DNA from 3 places in the Gulosibacter sp. ACHW.36C genome. Region 2 is predicted to be linked to each of the others. Evidence: predicted binding sites of a transcription regulator. Region 2 holds the regulator's gene; each other region holds the start of a gene.
The links. Region 2 encodes LexA, which represses DNA repair genes until DNA is damaged. Its sites were predicted from a motif close to TCGAACANNTGTTCGA; they were not measured.
Positions count from the first base shown of each region.

Region 1: M3M28_RS12590 (HNH endonuclease signature motif containing protein) is a predicted target of LexA. The motif match lies at 3,270-3,285, and genes of this name have one in related genera.
Region 3: M3M28_RS03150 (HNH endonuclease signature motif containing protein) is a predicted target of LexA. The motif match lies at 3,266-3,281, and genes of this name have one in related genera.

Region 1 is NZ_CP097160.1:2,715,160-2,720,973, reverse strand. Features, by position in the region: gene M3M28_RS12600 (FAD-binding and (Fe-S)-binding domain-containing protein) at 1-1,412, opposite strand, end outside; gene M3M28_RS12595 (aspartate aminotransferase family protein) at 1,421-2,689, opposite strand; gene M3M28_RS12590 (HNH endonuclease signature motif containing protein) at 3,364-4,839, shown strand; tRNA gene M3M28_RS12585 (tRNA-Leu) at 4,932-5,018, opposite strand; gene M3M28_RS12580 (FhaA domain-containing protein) at 5,137-5,814, shown strand, end outside.
Region 2 is NZ_CP097160.1:1,784,131-1,789,944, reverse strand. Features, by position in the region: gene M3M28_RS08305 (bifunctional metallophosphatase/5'-nucleotidase) at 1-92, shown strand, start outside; gene M3M28_RS08300 (ArsR/SmtB family transcription factor) at 247-612, shown strand; gene M3M28_RS08295 (SRPBCC family protein) at 649-1,629, shown strand; gene M3M28_RS08290 (class I SAM-dependent methyltransferase) at 1,626-2,234, opposite strand; gene hflX (GTPase HflX) at 2,272-3,939, shown strand; gene lexA (transcriptional repressor LexA) at 3,965-4,603, opposite strand; gene M3M28_RS08275 (LysM peptidoglycan-binding domain-containing protein) at 4,825-5,169, shown strand; gene M3M28_RS08270 (histidinol-phosphate transaminase) at 5,306-5,814, shown strand, end outside.
Region 3 is NZ_CP097160.1:708,390-714,203, reverse strand. Features, by position in the region: gene M3M28_RS03170 (transporter substrate-binding domain-containing protein) at 1-858, shown strand, start outside; gene M3M28_RS03165 (NADP-dependent oxidoreductase) at 865-1,887, opposite strand; gene M3M28_RS03160 (DUF1304 domain-containing protein) at 1,929-2,318, opposite strand; gene M3M28_RS03155 (TetR/AcrR family transcriptional regulator) at 2,405-2,998, shown strand; gene M3M28_RS03150 (HNH endonuclease signature motif containing protein) at 3,359-4,831, shown strand; tRNA gene M3M28_RS03145 (tRNA-Arg) at 4,858-4,930, opposite strand; gene orn (oligoribonuclease) at 5,001-5,639, shown strand; tRNA gene M3M28_RS03135 (tRNA-His) at 5,682-5,757, shown strand; gene M3M28_RS03130 (hypothetical protein) at 5,750-5,814, opposite strand, start outside.

The sequences.
Region 1 (5,814 bases), 930 kb from region 2:
ACGATCTCGGCGGCACGGCGCATGAACGAGTCGAAATTCGCGCGACCGGCCTCGGTGCGCAGCTCGAAGTCGAGGCGCATGTGCACGCAGCCCGCGCCGAAGTGGCCGTACATCGAGGCCGTGTAGCCGTGCTCGTCGATGACGGGGAGGAGCTCGGCGAGGTAGTCGGCGAGGTTGTGCGGTGCGACGGCCGAGTCTTCCCAGCCGGGCCAGGTCTGCACGTCGTCGAGGCGCTTCGACGAGAGTCCCGCGCCGTCTTCGCGCACGCGCCAGAGCTTCGCGCGCTCGGCCGGCTCGGTGGCGATGACGTGGTCTTGCACGAGGCCGCGCTCGCGCAGTCGCTCGAGCAGCGCGGTGCACTTGTCGGCGGCGGCTTCGATGGTGTCGGCCGAGAACTCGACCATGACGTAGGCGTCGCCGGCGGGCAGCGAGCTCACGCTCGCCTCGCCGCGGCGGTGGCGCATGATGTCGACGATCGCGCTGTTGAGGCCCTCGATCGCGCTCGGCTTGTGCTCGAGCATCGTCATGACGTCGCGCGCCGAGTCGACGGTGTTCGCGTAGCCGACGCAGAGCAGCGCGGTCGGGCCGGGCTTCGGCACGAGCGAGACTCGCGCCCGCAGGATGATCGCGCAGGTGCCCTCGCTGCCCGCGAGCGCGCGGGCGATGTTGAAGCCGTTTTCGGGCAGCAGGTTGCCGAGGTGGTAGCCCGAAACCTGGCGCGGAATCGTCTGCAGCTCGAGCCGGAGGGCCGCGAGGTTCGAGTTCGCGAGCTCGCTCAGGGCTTCGTTCAGCTCGACCGCGCGGGCGATCGAAGGTCGGTGCGTCGGGTCGGCGCTGCGCACGCCGCCCTCCGAGGCGAGCAGGTGCGCGCCGTCAGCCGTGAGCAGCTCGACCTCGACGACGTGGTGCGACATGCGGCCGTACTCGACCGAGTGGTTGCCGCAGGCGTCGTTGCCGATCGCCCCGCCGATCGTGGCGCGGGTGAGTGACGAGGGGTCGGGCGCGAACGTGAGTTTGCCGGCGGATGCGCGCTCCACCTGCGCGCGCAGCTCGCCGAGAATGACCCCCGCGTCGACCCAGACGGTGTTCGACTCGAGATCGATCTCGTCGACCGCGGTCATGCGCCGCGAGAAGTCGACGACGATGCCTTCGCCCACGGCGTTGCCCGCCATCGAGGTGCCCCCGCCACGCGTGGTGACGGGATGCCCGGTCTCGGCCCCCGCCCGCAGCAGCTCGCGCAACTCGTCGATGGTTCGGGGGAACGCAACGAGGGTCGGGCGCACGCGATAGTTCGAGGCGTCGTAGGAATAGGCCTGGCGACGATGCTCGGATGCGTCGACCTCGATTCCTGCGGCCTCGAGCCGGTGCTGCAGTTCGGCGGCGCGGGTCGCGCGCTCCTCGATGACGGGCATGGTTGGTCCTAGTTCGCGTAGGCGGGCGTGACGACCTTCGCGAGGGTGCGCTCAAGGCGCTCGAGCGCGAGGTCGACCTCCTCGGCGCTCACCGTGAGTGCCGGGACGATGCGGATCACATTACCCAGCGGGCCGCACGGCAGCAGCAGGAGCTCCTCGGCGACGGCGCCCTGCTGGACGGCCGCCGCCGTGGCGGCGTCGGCCTCGCCATCTGGCGTCGTGAACTCGATCGCCTGCATGAGGCCGAGCCCGCGCACGTCGCCGATGACTGGGAAGCGCTCCTGGATGCGCTTGAGGCCGGCCTGCAGCTGCTCGCCGCGCTCGGCCGAGTTGTGCACGAGCTGCTCGTCGTCGATGACGTCGAGGGTCTCGATGGCCGCCGCCGCCGCGACGGCGTTGCCGCCGTAGGTGCCGCCCTGCGAGCCGGGCAGGCCCTTGGACATGAGCTCCTTGCTTGCGGCGATCGCCGAGATCGGGAAGCCCGAGGCGATGCCCTTCGCGGTGATCAGGATGTCTGGCGAGATGCCCGAGCGCGTGTGCGCCCAGAACGCGCCGGTGCGGCCCACCCCCGACTGAATCTCGTCAACGATGAGCACGATGCCGTGCTTGCGGGCGCGCTCCTCGATGCCGCGCAGGAACTCGACGGGCACCGGGATGTAGCCGCCGTCGCCGAGAACGGGCTCGATGATGAAGGCGGCAACCTCGCTCGGGCTCGTGGTGGTGGCGAAGAGGTAGTCGAGCTCGCGCAGGGCGAAGCGCACCGCATCCGCCTCGCTCATGCCGAGCCGGTACGCGTAGGGGAACGGCGCGATCACGACGCCGCCCATGAGCGGCACCGTGTTGTTGCGGAACTTCGTGCCCGCGGTCGTGATGCTCGAGGCGCCCGAGGTGCGGCCGTGGAAGCCGCCCTGGAACGCGATGATGTTCGGCCGGTTGGTCGCCTGGCGCGCGAGGCGCAGCGCGCCCTCGACGGCCTCTGCGCCGGAGTTTGCATAGAAGACGGAGTCGAGGTTTTCGGGTAGGTAGTCGCTGAGCTTCTCGGTGAGTTCGAGGAGGGGCTTGTGCATCACGGTCGTCGCCTGGGCGTGGATGACGTTGCCGATCTGCGCGCGGGCGGCCTCGACGACGCGCGGATGACAGTGACCGGTCGAGGTGACGCCGATGCCGGAAGTGAAGTCGAGGTAGCGCACGCCGTCGGTGCCGACGATCCAGTTGCCCTCGGCCCTGTCGACGATCACCGGGGTGGCCTGCTTCACGATGGGGCTGATCTGCGCCATTTCCTACTCCTTTGTGTCGCTCCCGGTACTTGCACGTATCGAGGGTCCGATCGGATTCTGAGCAACTGTATAACAGTAAGACTTTGCGGGCAATTGCTTGGATGCGGTCACAGCGGGCGGTCTGCCGGAGGATGGGCGCCTCACGGAATGGTCACGTCGAGCGGAACGCGATTTACGAGGTGGCAGGCAAGCCAGTCAGCTATTGAAGTGCTTGGCGCGAGTGGTCCGGCGGCGATTGAGTATGGATGCGAGGGCACCGGCACACACGAGCGTCAGTAGGCAAGCAACCAGGAGAGGAGCGTCCGGCCGCGAGCAAGCCGCGTAGGTAGGCCAGCGAGCAAGCGGGACCGGCGGGTCATGTTCCTATTGATTTGGACAGCCCCTCCCCACAACCGCCGCATTCAACCCTGCCGGCGCAACCATGTCGAAGCGGCATGGTCTGAGCAACGCCATCAGAGACCCCGCTCCCGCTCCATTCCGGCAGAGCGCCACAGCGATGTCGGTGGCTCATGCCACAGTGAACTTGAGCCCAAACCGGCCCGCCCATGCTCGAACAATCGAACATCCAACCTGGCAGTATTAGCACATTTGTTCCTTTCCAGTTTCACGAGCGAGCGTATATACTTACGACAACGGTTCCCCGCATTGACGCACCTTCGAGGAGCTGACGCCCGATGACCGCAACGACTCCCCCACCCGGCTTCGACTCTGCTGATGAGTCGATGCGTCGTGCACCGAAGCACCGGCCAGACGGCACCACCCCTCCTCCCGAGACCGACGGGCTCAATGACGCGCTCGCGGCAATTGAGGGCATGGTGTTGAACGGGGCGAAACTCGAACAAGTCGGCGCGTACATGAAGATGATGGGGCTCGCGCAGGCCTACGCCGTCGCAGAGCACCGCACCTACGCGCAACTGCAGGAACGTACCTCGGTGGCGAGTCCCGACGATTTGCTGCGGTTGAACCTGCGGTCGATCGTGGCCGAGTTCGGGATTCACACGAACGAGTCCGACACCGCGCTCCTGAACCGGGCGTATGACGCGCACCGCCTCGGCACCGATTTTGTTGTGTGGCTCGACCCACTCCGCGAAGCCGAAGTGACCATGCGGCACGCCCGCGCGCTGTTGCGGCATGCGGGCATCGTGCCCGACGCGCGCCGCGATGACTACGCGAGCAAGGTGCTCGAGTTCGCGAAAGGCGAGACGGTCTCGGACACGGACGCGTTCGCGCGGAAACTCGCGGCCGCGTTCGGGGCCGAAGAGTTTGAGGCCGCGTTCGAGCACGAATACCAAGCACGCCACGTCACGATCGAAGACCGCGACTTCGGCATGTCCCGCATCACCGCCGACGTCCCGACCCTGCAAGCCCACGCGATGTACGACCTCATGCACCAGCAAGCCAAAGCGCTCCGTGAGGAGCACGTGACCGAGGCCGACGAACACCGGCGCCGCGTCCGCGACGCACAGGCACGCGGGGAAGCGCTCTCCCCTGCAGATGCCGAGTTCATCGAAGATCCCCGCACGGTGCGCCAGTTGATGGCCGACCTGTTCGTCGAGACCTTCCTCACCACGACGCCGCAGAGCATGGGCGAGTACGACGCCAAGGGTCGCTCGCGGGTGACCGCGACGGTGAGCATCGTCATGCCGGTCATGAACCTCCTCAACCCGGACGCACCGCGTGATGTCGCGACATTGAACGGGATGATGCCGGTCAGCATGACCGAGGCCCGCGACATGGCCTCCAAGGCGAAATGCTTCCAACGAATCCTCACCGACCCGATCACCGGGCACGTGTTGACCGTCGATTCGCGTACTCCGACGCCATCGATGCGACGGTTCCTGCAAGCGAGGGATCAAGTGTGTTTGTTCCCGGGTTGTCGCAGACCCGCGCATCAAAGCGAACTTGATCACACGAAACCGTGGGCCGCGGGCGGCAACACCGATGTCGAAAACCTGGGACACCTCTGTCCAAAACACCACACGCTGAAACATCAGCGTCCGTGGGAATGCGAACAACTCGGTGGCGGCAAAGTCAGGTGGCGAACCCCACGCGGCGAATGGGTCACGGTCGAACCAGTCCCGGTGGGGCCGATCTTCAGGCCAGTCGAGGATCAGGGCTATGACGCGGTCAACGACCCCGCCCCGTTCTAGCGGGCCCGTGCCGTTCTCTCCGGGGCGCGCATCCGGGAGGAAAACCAGAAAGTCGCAAGTCACCGAATCAACGATGCCTTGCGACTTTTATCTGGTGCGCGAGGGGGGACTTGAACCCCCACGCCCTCACGAGCACACGGACCTGAACCGTGCGCGTCTACCAATTCCGCCACTCGCGCGCAAGGAACGACCCTACCATAATCCGGGCGCAATCGTCACGAGTAGGCGAGGACGGCACACGCAACTCATACTCGGCCACTACTATGCCAACGGTAGACCTCGTACGTAGGAGACAGTGTGGGAATTCTTGACAAATTTGAACGGGGGCTGGAGCGCGCCTTCAACGGCGCGTTTGCCAAGACGTTCAAATCTGGCCTGCAGCCTGTCGAAATCGTCGCCGCGCTCAAGCGCGAATGCGACACGCGCGCCTCGATCGTGTCGCGCGAACGCATCCTCGTGCCCAACCGCTTTCACGTCATCGTTTCCCCCGCCGACTACGACCGGCTCGCCGGCCTCGGTGACTCGCTCACCAGCACTCTCGTGCAGGAAATTGAGCAGCACGCGAGTCGGCAGCACTATCAGTTCGCCGGTGGCCTCTCGGTGAAGCTGCTTCAAGACGATTCGCTCAGCGAGGGCCAGCTCAACATCGAGTCGCGCAGCGTCGAAGGCCGTGTCGACTGGACTCCGGTGCTCGACGTCAACGGCCGCCGCTACACGCTGCACCAGGGCAGCAACGTGATCGGCCGCGGCAGCGACGCCGACATCACCATCGACGACGGCGGGGCATCGCGCCGCCACGCCGAAGTGGTGTGGGATGGCCAGCGCGCCGGCGTGCGCGACCTCGGCTCGACGAACGGCACCAAGCTCAATGCCCGGCGCGTCTCGCAAGCGGCACTCGAGACCGGCTCGCTCATTGAGATTGGCCGCACCCAGCTCTATTTCCAGGTGGTGCCGCAAGCCTCACCGAGCGATGAC
Region 2 (5,814 bases):
CCGGTGCGCAGGTGCTGCCGCTCGGCCTGCTCGCCGCCGCGACGGTCGTGCTCGGCGCCGTGCTCGTGCTGCGCCGCCGCACCCAGGCGTAGGCGCACGCCGCACTCACGACGATGCCCGGGTCACCGCGAAGGTGACCCGGGCATCGTCGTGCTGTGAGCATCCGCGGTCGAAGGCGACCCACTCAGCAAGCTGCCAGCATCCGGCTCTTGCCACGGGCATCCGCGCACCCTAACGTATAACCAAATGGTTGAACGAATCGAGCTCACCGATGAGCAAATGGATCGCATCTTTCACGCCCTGTCTCAGACGACGCGGCGGGACATGCTCCGGCGCACGCTCGAGGCCGAGCGATCGGTCTCGGAGCTCGCCCGCGAGTACGACATGTCGTTCGCCGCGGTGCACAAGCACCTCAGCGTGCTCGAGCGTGCCGAGCTCGTCATCAAACGTGCCGAGGGCCGCGAACGCCGAATCCGAGCGAACCCCGACATGATCGCCAGAGCGCGCACCCTGCTCGCCCAATACGAGGCGATGTGGCGCGCCCGCATCGCCAGACTCGACGAGCTGCTCGCCGAGGACCCGAAGCCATCCGACCCCAACACCTCCGCCTGATCTGCCCCACCGCACGGCCCAACCGAAGGAAAGCTCATGCCGGTCACCGACACCACCATCGACACCGAAAACCTGACCATGACGCTCGTCGCCGAATTCGCCGCCCCCGTGTCGCGAGTTTGGCAGGCGTTCACGACTCCCGAACAGCTCAACCGCTTCTTCGGGCCGCCCACGTGGCCCGCCACATTCACCGAGTTCGACCTGCGCCCGGGCGGCAAGGCCCAATATCACATGACCGGGCCGAAGGGTGAGACCTCCGCGGGAGCGTGGGAGTTCATCGAGGTGACCGAGGGGCAGAGCTTCACGGTGCTCGACATGTTCACCGACGACACCGGCAACCCGCAGACCGAGCTGCCGCAGATGCGCGTGACCTACGCATTCGAGCCGAACGGCAAGGGCACGCGCTTCACCAACGTGACCCACTTCGAGTCGCATGAGGCACTCGAACAGATCGTCGCCATGGGCGGCGTCGAGGGCTCGAAGCTCGCTTTCAACCAGCTCGACGCGGTGCTGCAAGACCTCCGCGAGTTTGCCGAGGGCAAGGGCACGACGCTCGAGCTCCTCAGCGAGACGTACGCGCGCATCACCCGCCTCATCAACGGCCCGCGGCACCTCGTGTGGCGCGCCTACACCGAGCCCGAGCTGCAACGGCGGTGGGCGCTCGGCCCGGATGGCTGGGAGATGACCGTCTGCGAAATCGACCTCACGGTCGGCGGCAAGCAGCGCACCGAGTGGGCCCCCGTCGGCGACACCGAGGGCGAGGGCTTCGGCTTCGAGGGCGAGAACCTGCTCATCGAGCCCGAGAGCCGCCTCGTCTCGACTGAGCGCATGATCGGCACCGAGGGGCCGACGAACGTGAACGACCTCCACCTCTTCGAGGAGGACGGCGCGACGCTCGTCACCCTCGTTGTCGAGTACGAGAGCGAAGAGGTTCGCGACACGATCCTCGCGACCGGCATGGTCGACGGCATGGAGCAGAGCTACGCCCGCCTCGAGCGCGTCATGGGCGGGTTCTAGCTCACGCGCTTGACGAGCAGGATGCGGAACCCGCCGTCGGTGCGCGGGCGCGAGACCTCGTACCCCGCACCGAGGGCCTCGGCGAGTCGTCGCTGCAGCGAGTCGGCGCCGAGGTTCTTGCCCACCACGAGCCAGGCCTCGCCGCCGACGCGCAGCCGTGGCAGCCACGTCAGCAGCAGTTCATCGAGCGCTTCCTTGCCGATACGGATGGGCGGGTTTGACCAGATCACGTCGAACTCAAGCTCCGCCGGCAGCTGCTCGGCTTTGACCGCCCGCACGCGGTCGAGGCCGAGCCGCTTCGCGTTCGTGGCGGTGAGCTCGAGGGCGCGTTCGTTCACGTCGAGCGCCCACACGTCGAGCTGCGGAGAGGCGAGGCCGAGGCTCAGGCTGATGGGGCCCCAGCCGCAGCCGATGTCGAGGGCCGTGCCGGTCTCGGGCGGCGCGGGCACGTGGTCGAGCAGGATGCGCGTGGCCTTGTCGAGTCGGTCGGCCGAGAACACGGCGCTCGCGGTGGCGAGGCGAACCTCGCGCCCCTGCAGCACTACGTCGATCTCGCGCTGGTTCGCGTTCGCTGTGGGCTGCGCGGCAAAGTAGTGCTCAGACATGTTTCGAACGTAGCGCAGCGCGTATCCTGGTCGCAGCATGCCCCTAGACGAAACCAGCGCCAACGGCGCCCCAAATTCTGACGACGCTCGCGACGATGCGACCGAATCGCTGCTCGACCGAGTTCTGCGCAGCGCCGAACCAAACCGCAGCCGCACGACGATGTTCCACGACGAGCGGCGCGCCAGCGCGCTCCAGAACGACGACACCATCTCGCACAGTGATGCCGACGGCCTCCAGCTCGACCGCGAGGAGCGCCGATCGCTCCAGCACGTCGACGGCCTCTCGACCGAGCTCGAGGACGTCACCGAGGTCGAGTACCGCCAAGTGCGCCTCGAGAAGGTCGTGCTCATCGGCGTCTACGCCGCCGGCACGATCGAAGACGCCGAGAACTCGATGCACGAGCTCGCCGCGCTCTGCGAGACGGCCGGCGCGGCCGTGCTCGACGGCATCCTGCAGCGACGCCCGCATCCCGACGCCTCGACCTATCTCGGGCGCGGCAAGGTCGAGGAGCTCGCCGACATCGTCCGCTCGGTTGGCGCCGACACCGTCGTCGCCGATACCGAGCTCGCCCCCTCGCAGCGCCGCGCACTCGAGGACCAGGTGAAGGTGAAGGTCATCGACCGCACCGCCGTCATCCTCGACATCTTCAGCCAGCACGCCAAGAGCCGCGAGGGTAAGGCGCAGGTCGAACTCGCGCAACTCGAGTACCTCCTGCCGCGCCTGCGCGGTTGGGGTCAGTCGATGTCGCGACAGGCCGGTGGCCAGGTCGGTTCGGCCGGCGCAGGTATGGGCTCGCGCGGCCCCGGTGAGACGAAGATCGAGCTCGACCGCCGCCGCATCCACACCCGCATGGCGCGACTGCGCCGCCAGATCGCCGGCATGAAGACCTCGCGCGACACGAAGCGCGCCGAGCGCGGTCGCAACCTCGTGCCCTCAGTGGCGATCGCCGGCTACACGAACGCGGGCAAGTCGTCGCTGCTCAACCGCATCACGCGCGCTGGCGTGCTCGTCGAGAACCAGCTGTTTGCGACGCTCGACGCGACGGTGCGCCGCACCGAGACGCCCGAGGGCCGGCCGTACACGCTCGCCGACACCGTCGGCTTCGTGCGCAACCTGCCGCACCAGCTCGTCGAGGCGTTCCGCTCGACGCTCGAAGAGGTGGCCGATTCGGATGTGCTCGTGCACGTGGTCGACGCGAGTCACCCCGACCCGGCGGGCCAGATTCGCACGGTGCGCGAGGTCATCTCCGAGATCGACTCGCGCGACGTGCCCGAGCTCATTGCCTTCAACAAGGCCGACCTCATCGACGCCGACACGCGCCTCATGCTGCGTGCCCTTGAGCCGAACTCGGTGTTCGTTTCGGCGCGCACGGGGGAGGGCGTCGAGGAGCTGCAGGAGCGCATCGCCGAGATGCTGCCGATGCGCGAGATCGAGGTCGAACTCGTCGTGCCGTACCAGCGCGGCGATCTCGTGTCGATGCTGCACGACCAGGGCGGCGTGCTGCGCGAGCTGCACGACACCGACGGCACGCACCTGCGCGCCCGCGTGCATCCCGACCAGATGGGCCTGTTCGAAGAGTTCAGAGTCGCCGGCCGCTCGGCGCCCGAGGGCAAGAAGCCCACGGTGCGGCACAAGCCGCGCGCCCGCGTCGAGGAGTCGACCGAACGGGTGCTGAGCCTGCCGCGGGTCGACTACGACAACTAGTACGACAACGAACTAGGGCGAGCGGCTAGACCGAGCGCAGCACCGCGACGACCTTGCCGAGCACCGTCGCCTCGTCGCCGAGGATCGGCTCGTAGTTCGAGTTGCGCGGCAGCAGCCAGGTGTGGCCGTCGCGCTGGCGGAACACCTTCACGGTGGCCTCGCCGTCGAGCATTGCGGCCACAATGTCGCCGTTGTTCGCGGTTGGCTGCTGTCGCACGACGACCCAGTCGCCGTCGCAGATCGCGGCGTCGATCATCGAGTCGCCCGACACGAGCAGTAGGAACAGCTCGCCGTCGCCGACGACCTGGCGGGGGAGCGGGAAGACCTCTTCGACTTGCTGCTCGGCCGTGATCGGCACGCCGGCCGCGATGCGCCCGACGAGGGGCACGAGCGCGGTGGGGCCGGGCGTGATGCTCGGTTCGACCTCGTCGATGGCGACGTTCACGAGCAGCTCGATGGTGCGGGCCTGGTTCGCGTTGCGGCGAATGTAGCCGCGCTTCTCGAGCTGGTTGAGCTGATAGGCCACCGACGAGGAGCTGATCAGGCCCACGGTGTCGCCGATCTCTCGGATGCTCGGGGCGAAGCCATTGCTGTTCTGGAACGTCGCGATGAACGAGAGAATGCGCTGTTGTGTGTCCGACAGGGGCTTGATCTGCTTGGCCATCGGCCCTCCTGAGGTGGTGGTCACGCGGCCATGTCGTAGGCCCGTGGTCAGCTGTGTTCCGTTGAAGTCACCCTACGTGGCATCAGCACCGGACTCAAACATCTTTTCGAGCGTGTCGCCCTCATTTTCGAGAAAGTGTTTGCTTTTCGAACAAGTCGAATCTATATTCGAAACAGATGTTCGCATGCGCTTCGCATGCACGTCGAAAGGAAGCGACCAACATGACTGCTCTCACTGCACGCACCAGCGCCACCGCGCAGCCCCGCCTGCGGCTCACGAGCCGTGGTCGTCGCCTGCTCGGCGCCGTTCTGCTCGCTCCAGTTGCCCTCGGCATCGGGGTTGGCATCGCCCAGGTTCCCGCCGCGCTCGCCTCGAACACGAGCAGCGCATCCGCAACCACGTTCGAACACCACACGGTGCTCGCGGGCGAGACGCTCTGGAGCATCGCCGACGACATCGCCGACGGCCACGACGTGCGCGACGTCGTGCACGAGATCATGCGCCTCAACCTGCTCGAGAGCTCCTCGGTGCAGGCCGGCCAAGAGCTCGCGCTGCCGAACTACTAGACCCCACAGATTTCCGGGCCGCGGACACGGCCGCGGTCCGGAAGCCACGCACCACCACCATTTCCGTGCCGGGCGCCGCAGCCACCCCTTCCGGAGGCGGCGCCCGCGGTGGTTTCCGGGTGCCTAAGATAAGGGGGTGACGAGCTTCGAAGACCTCCCGATTCGCGACGACCTGCGTGGGCTGACGCCGTACGGCGCGCCACAGGACGCGCTGCCGATCACCATCAACGTCAACGAGAATCCATTCTCGGTGCCGGAGGCCGTCGCGCTGTCGATCATCCAGCGCATCTCGCTCACCCTGCCGGGGCTCAACCGCTACCCCGACCGCGAATTCACCGAGCTCCGCGAGCGCCTCGCCGACTACCTCGGCCACGGGCTCACCCCCGCGCACATCTGGGCCGCAAACGGCTCGAACGAGGTGCTGCAGCAGCTGCTCCAGGCCTTCGCCGGCGCCGGCCGCAAGATCATGAGCTTCGCCCCGACCTATTCGATGTACCCGCTGCTCGCGAAGGGCGTCGGTAGCGAGTGGGTCGCAGCACCGCGCGACGAGAACTTCGAACTCACCCCCGAACGCGTGCGCACAGCTATCGAGGCCGAGCGTCCCGACGTCGTGCTGCTCTGCACGCCGAACAACCCCACGGGCAC
Region 3 (5,814 bases), 1.1 Mb from region 2:
CGTCGATACCTCGTGCCGATCGCGATCGCGGCGCTTGCGCTCACCGGCTGCCAGTCTGGCGGCGACACCGCCTCGACGGACGCGGCGACCCAGGATGCGGGGGCCACTGCCACGGCCGAGTCCGCTGCGCTCGAAGACGGCGTGCTGCAGGCCTGCTACACCGGCGACTATCGACCGTTCAGCTATGACGACCCCGACACCGGCGAGCGCACCGGCATCGACGTCGCCCTCATGGAGGACCTCGCCGAAAACCTCGGCGTCGAACTCGAGTGGGTCAAGACCTCGTGGTCTGACCTCATGTCGACCTTCCTGAGCTCGTGCGACATCGCGGTCGGCGGCATTTCCGTCACCGACGAGCGTGCCGAACAGGTGGCTTTCAGCGACCCCGTCATCGTCGGCGGCAAGGCCGCGATCACGACGTGCGGACGCGAGGATGAGTTCGACGAGCTGGAGGAAGTGAACCAGCCCGACACCACGCTCATCACTCCCGTCGGCGGCACCAACGAGGCGTTCGCTGACGAGAACGCGCCCGAAGCCGACATCGTGCGCTACGACGACAACAACACGATTTTCGACCAGATCGTGGCGGGCGACGCCGATGTCATGATCACCGATGCGCCCGAGGTCGTCTGGGCCGCCCACGAGCATCCGGAGCTCTGCGAGGTCAACGCCGACGACCCGTTCACCGACGCGACCCTCGCCTACATGCTGCCGCTCAACGATGCCGAATTCGCGGCGACCGTGAACACCTGGCTCGCGAGCACCCACGAGGATGGCACCTGGGATGCGGCCGTCAGCGATTGGTTCGGCGACGACTCGGTGTTCTCCGCCGAGCAGTTGCAGGAGGTGCTCGACTAGGGGCGATTAGGCCTCCGGGTCGATGCGCACGAGCATCTTGCCGGTGTTCGCGCCGCGCATCATCTCGAGGAACGCGTCGACCGAGTGGTCGATTCCGTCGACGATCGTCTCGTCGTAGGCAATCTTGCCCTCGCCGAACCAGCTCGACATGTGCTGCTGAAACTCGGGTGCGAGGTGAATGTAGCTGCCGAGCGTGAAGCCCTTGAGCGAGAGGGCGCGCGTGATGATGTTTGCCATGTTGTCGGGACCCGCGGGCTTCTCATCGGTGTTGTAGCCGGCGATCGCGCCGCAGAGCGCGATGCGGCCGCCGTCGTTCATGACGTCGAGCGCGGCCTCGAGGTGGTCGCCGCCGACGTTGTCGAAGAAGACGTCGATACCCTCGGGGGCGATCTCGGGCAGCTGCTCGCGGACCGGCGCATCCTTGTAGTTGATGGCGGCGTCATAGCCGTACTTCTCGGTGAGCAGCGCGACCTTCTCAGCCGAACCTGCCGAGCCGATGACGCGCTTCGCGCCGAGGAGGCGCGCGATCTGGCCCGCGGCGGTGCCGACGGCGCCGGCAGCGCCCGAGATAAAGACGGTGTCGCCCTCCTTGAGGCCGGCGATCGCGGTGAGGCCGACGTAGGCGGTCATGCCGGTCATGCCGAGGATGCCCATGCGCACCGAGTGCGGCACACCCGGCAGCTCGGGGACAGCGCGGAATGCGCTGGCGTCAGCCTGGGCGATGTCGCGCCAGCCGAGGTCGTGCTGCACGAGCGTGCCGACGGGCAGCGCATCCGAAGTCGAATCGACAACGCGGCCGATCGCGCCGCCGGTCATCGTCTCGCCGAGCACGTACGGCGGGGTGTAGCTCTTGACGTCGTTCATGCGGCCGCGCATGTACGGGTCGACTGAGATGAACTCGTTGCGCACCCGAACCTGGCCGGGCTCGGGGTCGGTGTACTCGACCTCGACGTAGCGGAAATCCTCGTGCGTCGGCCATCCCTGCGGGCGGGCGACAAGTTGAACCTGGGTGCTGACGGCTGCGGGCATGGAGGTCCTGCTTTCTGTTGGTGCGGTCGCGGTTGGACGGGCTAGAGCGCGACGCCGATGGCGAGGGCGATCACGCCGAGCGCCGGGATGACGCCCTGCTTGAGCGCCGCTGCGGCCTTGTCGGGACTCGTGATGAGCAGCACGAGCGAGGCCGCGACCATCGAGCCGGCGCCGGTGAAGACGAGGGTCGCGCCGATGGCGGGCTGGCCCGCGGCGTAGAAGATGATGCCGAGGATCACGGCGATGGCGAGGAAGAGGTTGTAGAAGCCTTGGTTGAAGGCAAGCTCTTTCTGCACGGCGGCCTCTTCTTCAGTGCCGGTGCCGAACGTCTTGCGGGCAAGCGCTCCCGTCCAGGCGATCGACTCGAGATAGAAGATGAACACGTGCACGACCGCCGCGATACCGGCGAGTACGAGACCTGCAATAACCATGATGAAGTTGCTCCCCCTTGCGTCGACTAACGCTTTCAATAGTGAACCGACCGGTTTAGAATATACTGAACCGGTCAGTTCACGCAATGGAGGAAATCATGGGTCGCACCCAAACCTTTGACACCACCGAGGTGGTGCGGGCGGCACGGGCAGTCTTCTGGCAGCACGGTTTCGAGAATGCCTCCCTCACTGAGCTTGAGCAGGCAACCGGACTTAACCGCTCGAGCATCTACTACGCATTTGGCTCGAAGCGCGGTCTGTTCGATGCAGCAGTCGAGAGCTATCTCGACGAGATCATCCGGCCGCGACTGCAGCCACTGACCAGCGCTGAAGTTTCAACAGACGCCCTCGACAGTTACCTCGTCGGCTTGCGCGCCGCACTGCTGCGAGGCGGTTCGCTGGCGGCGACGCACGGATGCATGCTGGTCAACACTGCCGGCACGCCGATCAGCCACGACGAAGCCGTTGCACAGACCATCCGCGCCTATACCGCGGAGTTGCGCGCAGCAATGACCGCGGGAGTGCGCGCCGCTCTTCCCAACGCACCCGCCGCATCGCAGGATGCACTGGCCGAGGCCTGCACGAGCCACGTGATTACCGCCATGGCGATCGTGCCAATCAGCCCCGATGACGCCGCCCGGGCGCTGGATGCGGCGCGCGGGTTGATCGCCGCGGGGTAGTTCGCGGGGCTCGCCTGCGAGTTGGCCAGGCCGCAGCCTTGTGAGCAGAGCGTGGTCACGTTGATATGGCTCCGGCGCTACCCAACACCATCCCACGCTGCACGATAGCCATGCCGATGCCGGAGGGTGGCGGTGAACTGAAACCAGCCACCAAACCGTCAGGAAACCGGCCCACCTAGGGCATGTCGGTGGCTCGTGCGAGAGTGAACCTAGGTCGAAAACCGGCCCATGGATGCTCGAAACCTCGAACATCCACGCCGGCAATATTAGAACGTATGTGCGCTTCAATCTTGACTCCATGCGTATATACTTACGACAACGGTTCCCCGCATTGACGCACCTTCGAGGAGGTGACGCCCGATGACCGCAACGACTCCCCCATCAGGCTCTGATGCTGATGAGCCGATGCGTCGTGCACCGAAGCACCGGCCAGACGGCACCACCCCTCCACCCGAGACCGACGGGCTCAATGACGCGCTCGCGGCGATTGAGGGCATGGTGTTGAACGGGGCGAAACTTGAACAAGTCGGCGCGTACATGAAGATGATGGGGCTCGCGCAGGCCTACGCGGTCGCAGAGCACCGGACGCACGCGCAACTGCAGGAACGTTCCTCGGTCGCGAGCCCGGACGATTTGCTGCGGTTGAACCTGCGGTCGATCGTGGCGGAGTTCGGGATTCACACGAACGAGTCCGACACCGCGCTCCTGAACCGGGCGTATGACGCGCATCGACTGGGTACCGATTTTGTTGTGTGGCTCGACCCACTCCGCGAGGCGGCGGTGACGATGCGGCATGCTCGCGCGCTGTTGCGGCATGCGGGCATCGTGCCCGACGGGCGCCGCGATGACTACGCGACCAAGGTGCTCGAGTTCGCGACGGGCGAGACCGTCGCCGCGACCGACACCTACGCCCGCAAACTCGCCGCCGAACTCGGGGCCGAAGAGTTTGAGGCCGCGTTCGAGCACGAATACCAGGCCCGCCACGTCAAGATCGAGGACCGCGAGTTCGGCATGTCGCGCATCACCGCCGACATCCCAACGCTGCAGGCCCACGCGATGTACGACCTCATGCAGCAGCAAGCCAAAGCGCTCCGTGAGGAGCACGTGACCGAGGCCGACGAACACCGGCGCCGCGTCCGCGACGCACAAGCACGCGGGGAAGCACTCTCTGCTGCAGACGCCGAGTTCATCGAAGACCCCCGCACGGTGCGCCAGCTGATGGCCGACCTGTTCGTCGAGACCTTCCTCACCACGACGCCGCAGAGCATGCGCGAGTACGACGCCAAGGGCCACTCGCGCGTGACCGCGACGGTGAGCATCGTCATCCCGGTCCTGAACCTCCTCAACCCGGACGCACCGCGTGATGTCGCGACACTGAACGGGATGATGCCGGTCAGCATGACCGAGGCCCGCGACATGGTCTCAAAGGCGAAGTGCTTCCAACGAATCTTCACCGACCCGATCACCGGGCACGTGTTGACCGTCGATACCCGCACCCCGACCCCATCGATGCGCAGATTCCTGCAAGCCAGGGACCAAGTGTGTTTATTCCCGGGCTGCCGCAGACCCGCACATCAAAGCGAACTTGATCACACGAAACCGTGGGCCGCGGGCGGCAACACCGATGTCGAAAACCTGGGACACCTCTGCCCAAAACACCACACGCTGAAACATCAGCGTCCGTGGGCGTGCGAGCAACTCGGTGGCGGCAAAGTCAGGTGGCGAACCCCGCGCGGCGAATGGGTCACCGTCGAACCAAGACCAGTCGGACCGATCTTCAAACCCGTCGACGACCAGAGCTATGACGCGATCAATGATCCCGCGCCGTTCTAGCGCGGCGGGACTCCGTCTCTCAGTTGCGCCCCCGGCAGGAATCGAACCTGCGACCAAGAGATTAGAAGGCTCCTGCTCTATCCGCTGAGCTACGGAGGCAACCATCTCAGTCTAGCGAGTTATGCACATCCGACGGGCAGATGGCCCGCACGGAACTACGATGAACTGCATGAGTGCCTCGAGTGACAAAAATGGCCGCATGGTGTGGATCGACTGCGAGATGACGGGTCTCGACATTGGCGTCGATGAGCTCTGCGAAATCGCGGTGTTCGTCACCGACTCCGAGATCAACGTGCTCGACGCGAAGGGCCTCGACGTCGTAATCAAGCCGTCGCAGGCGGCCATGGACAACATGGGTGAGTTCGTCACGAACATGCACAAGACGTCGGGCCTCGCGGAAGAGATCCCGAATGGCGTCACCGTCGAGGAGGCGCAGCAGCAAGTGCTCGACTACGTCAAGCGGTTCGTGCCTGGCGAGCGCACCGCTCCCCTGGCCGGCAACACCATCGGTACCGACCGCATGTTCCTCGCGAAGCAGATGCCTGAACTCGACACCTACTTGCACTACCGGAACATCGACGTGTCGACGCTGAAGGAGCTCGCGCGACGGTGGTACCCGCGCATCTACTTCCAGTCGCCAGAGAAGCACGGCGGCCACCGTGCGGCGGCCGACATCCTCGAGTCGATTCGCGAGTTGCGCTACTACCGCCAGGCCATGATCGTGTCGGCGCCCGGCCCCGACACCGAGTCGCTCAAGCAGATTTCGAAAAGCATCGTCGACGAGTTTTCACCCCTGCTCGAATCGTGATGTAAGATCGTGTGGTTGCCGCGCGAACGGTGCGGCGACATGGTGGGTATAGCTCAGCTGGTAGAGCGCTTGGTTGTGGTCCAGGAGGTCGCGGGTTCAAGCCCCGTTACTCACCCCAAATGGGTCAGGTTTGACCTTTCGACCAAGGGTCCGCCCTTGGTCAGGGTTCCAACCT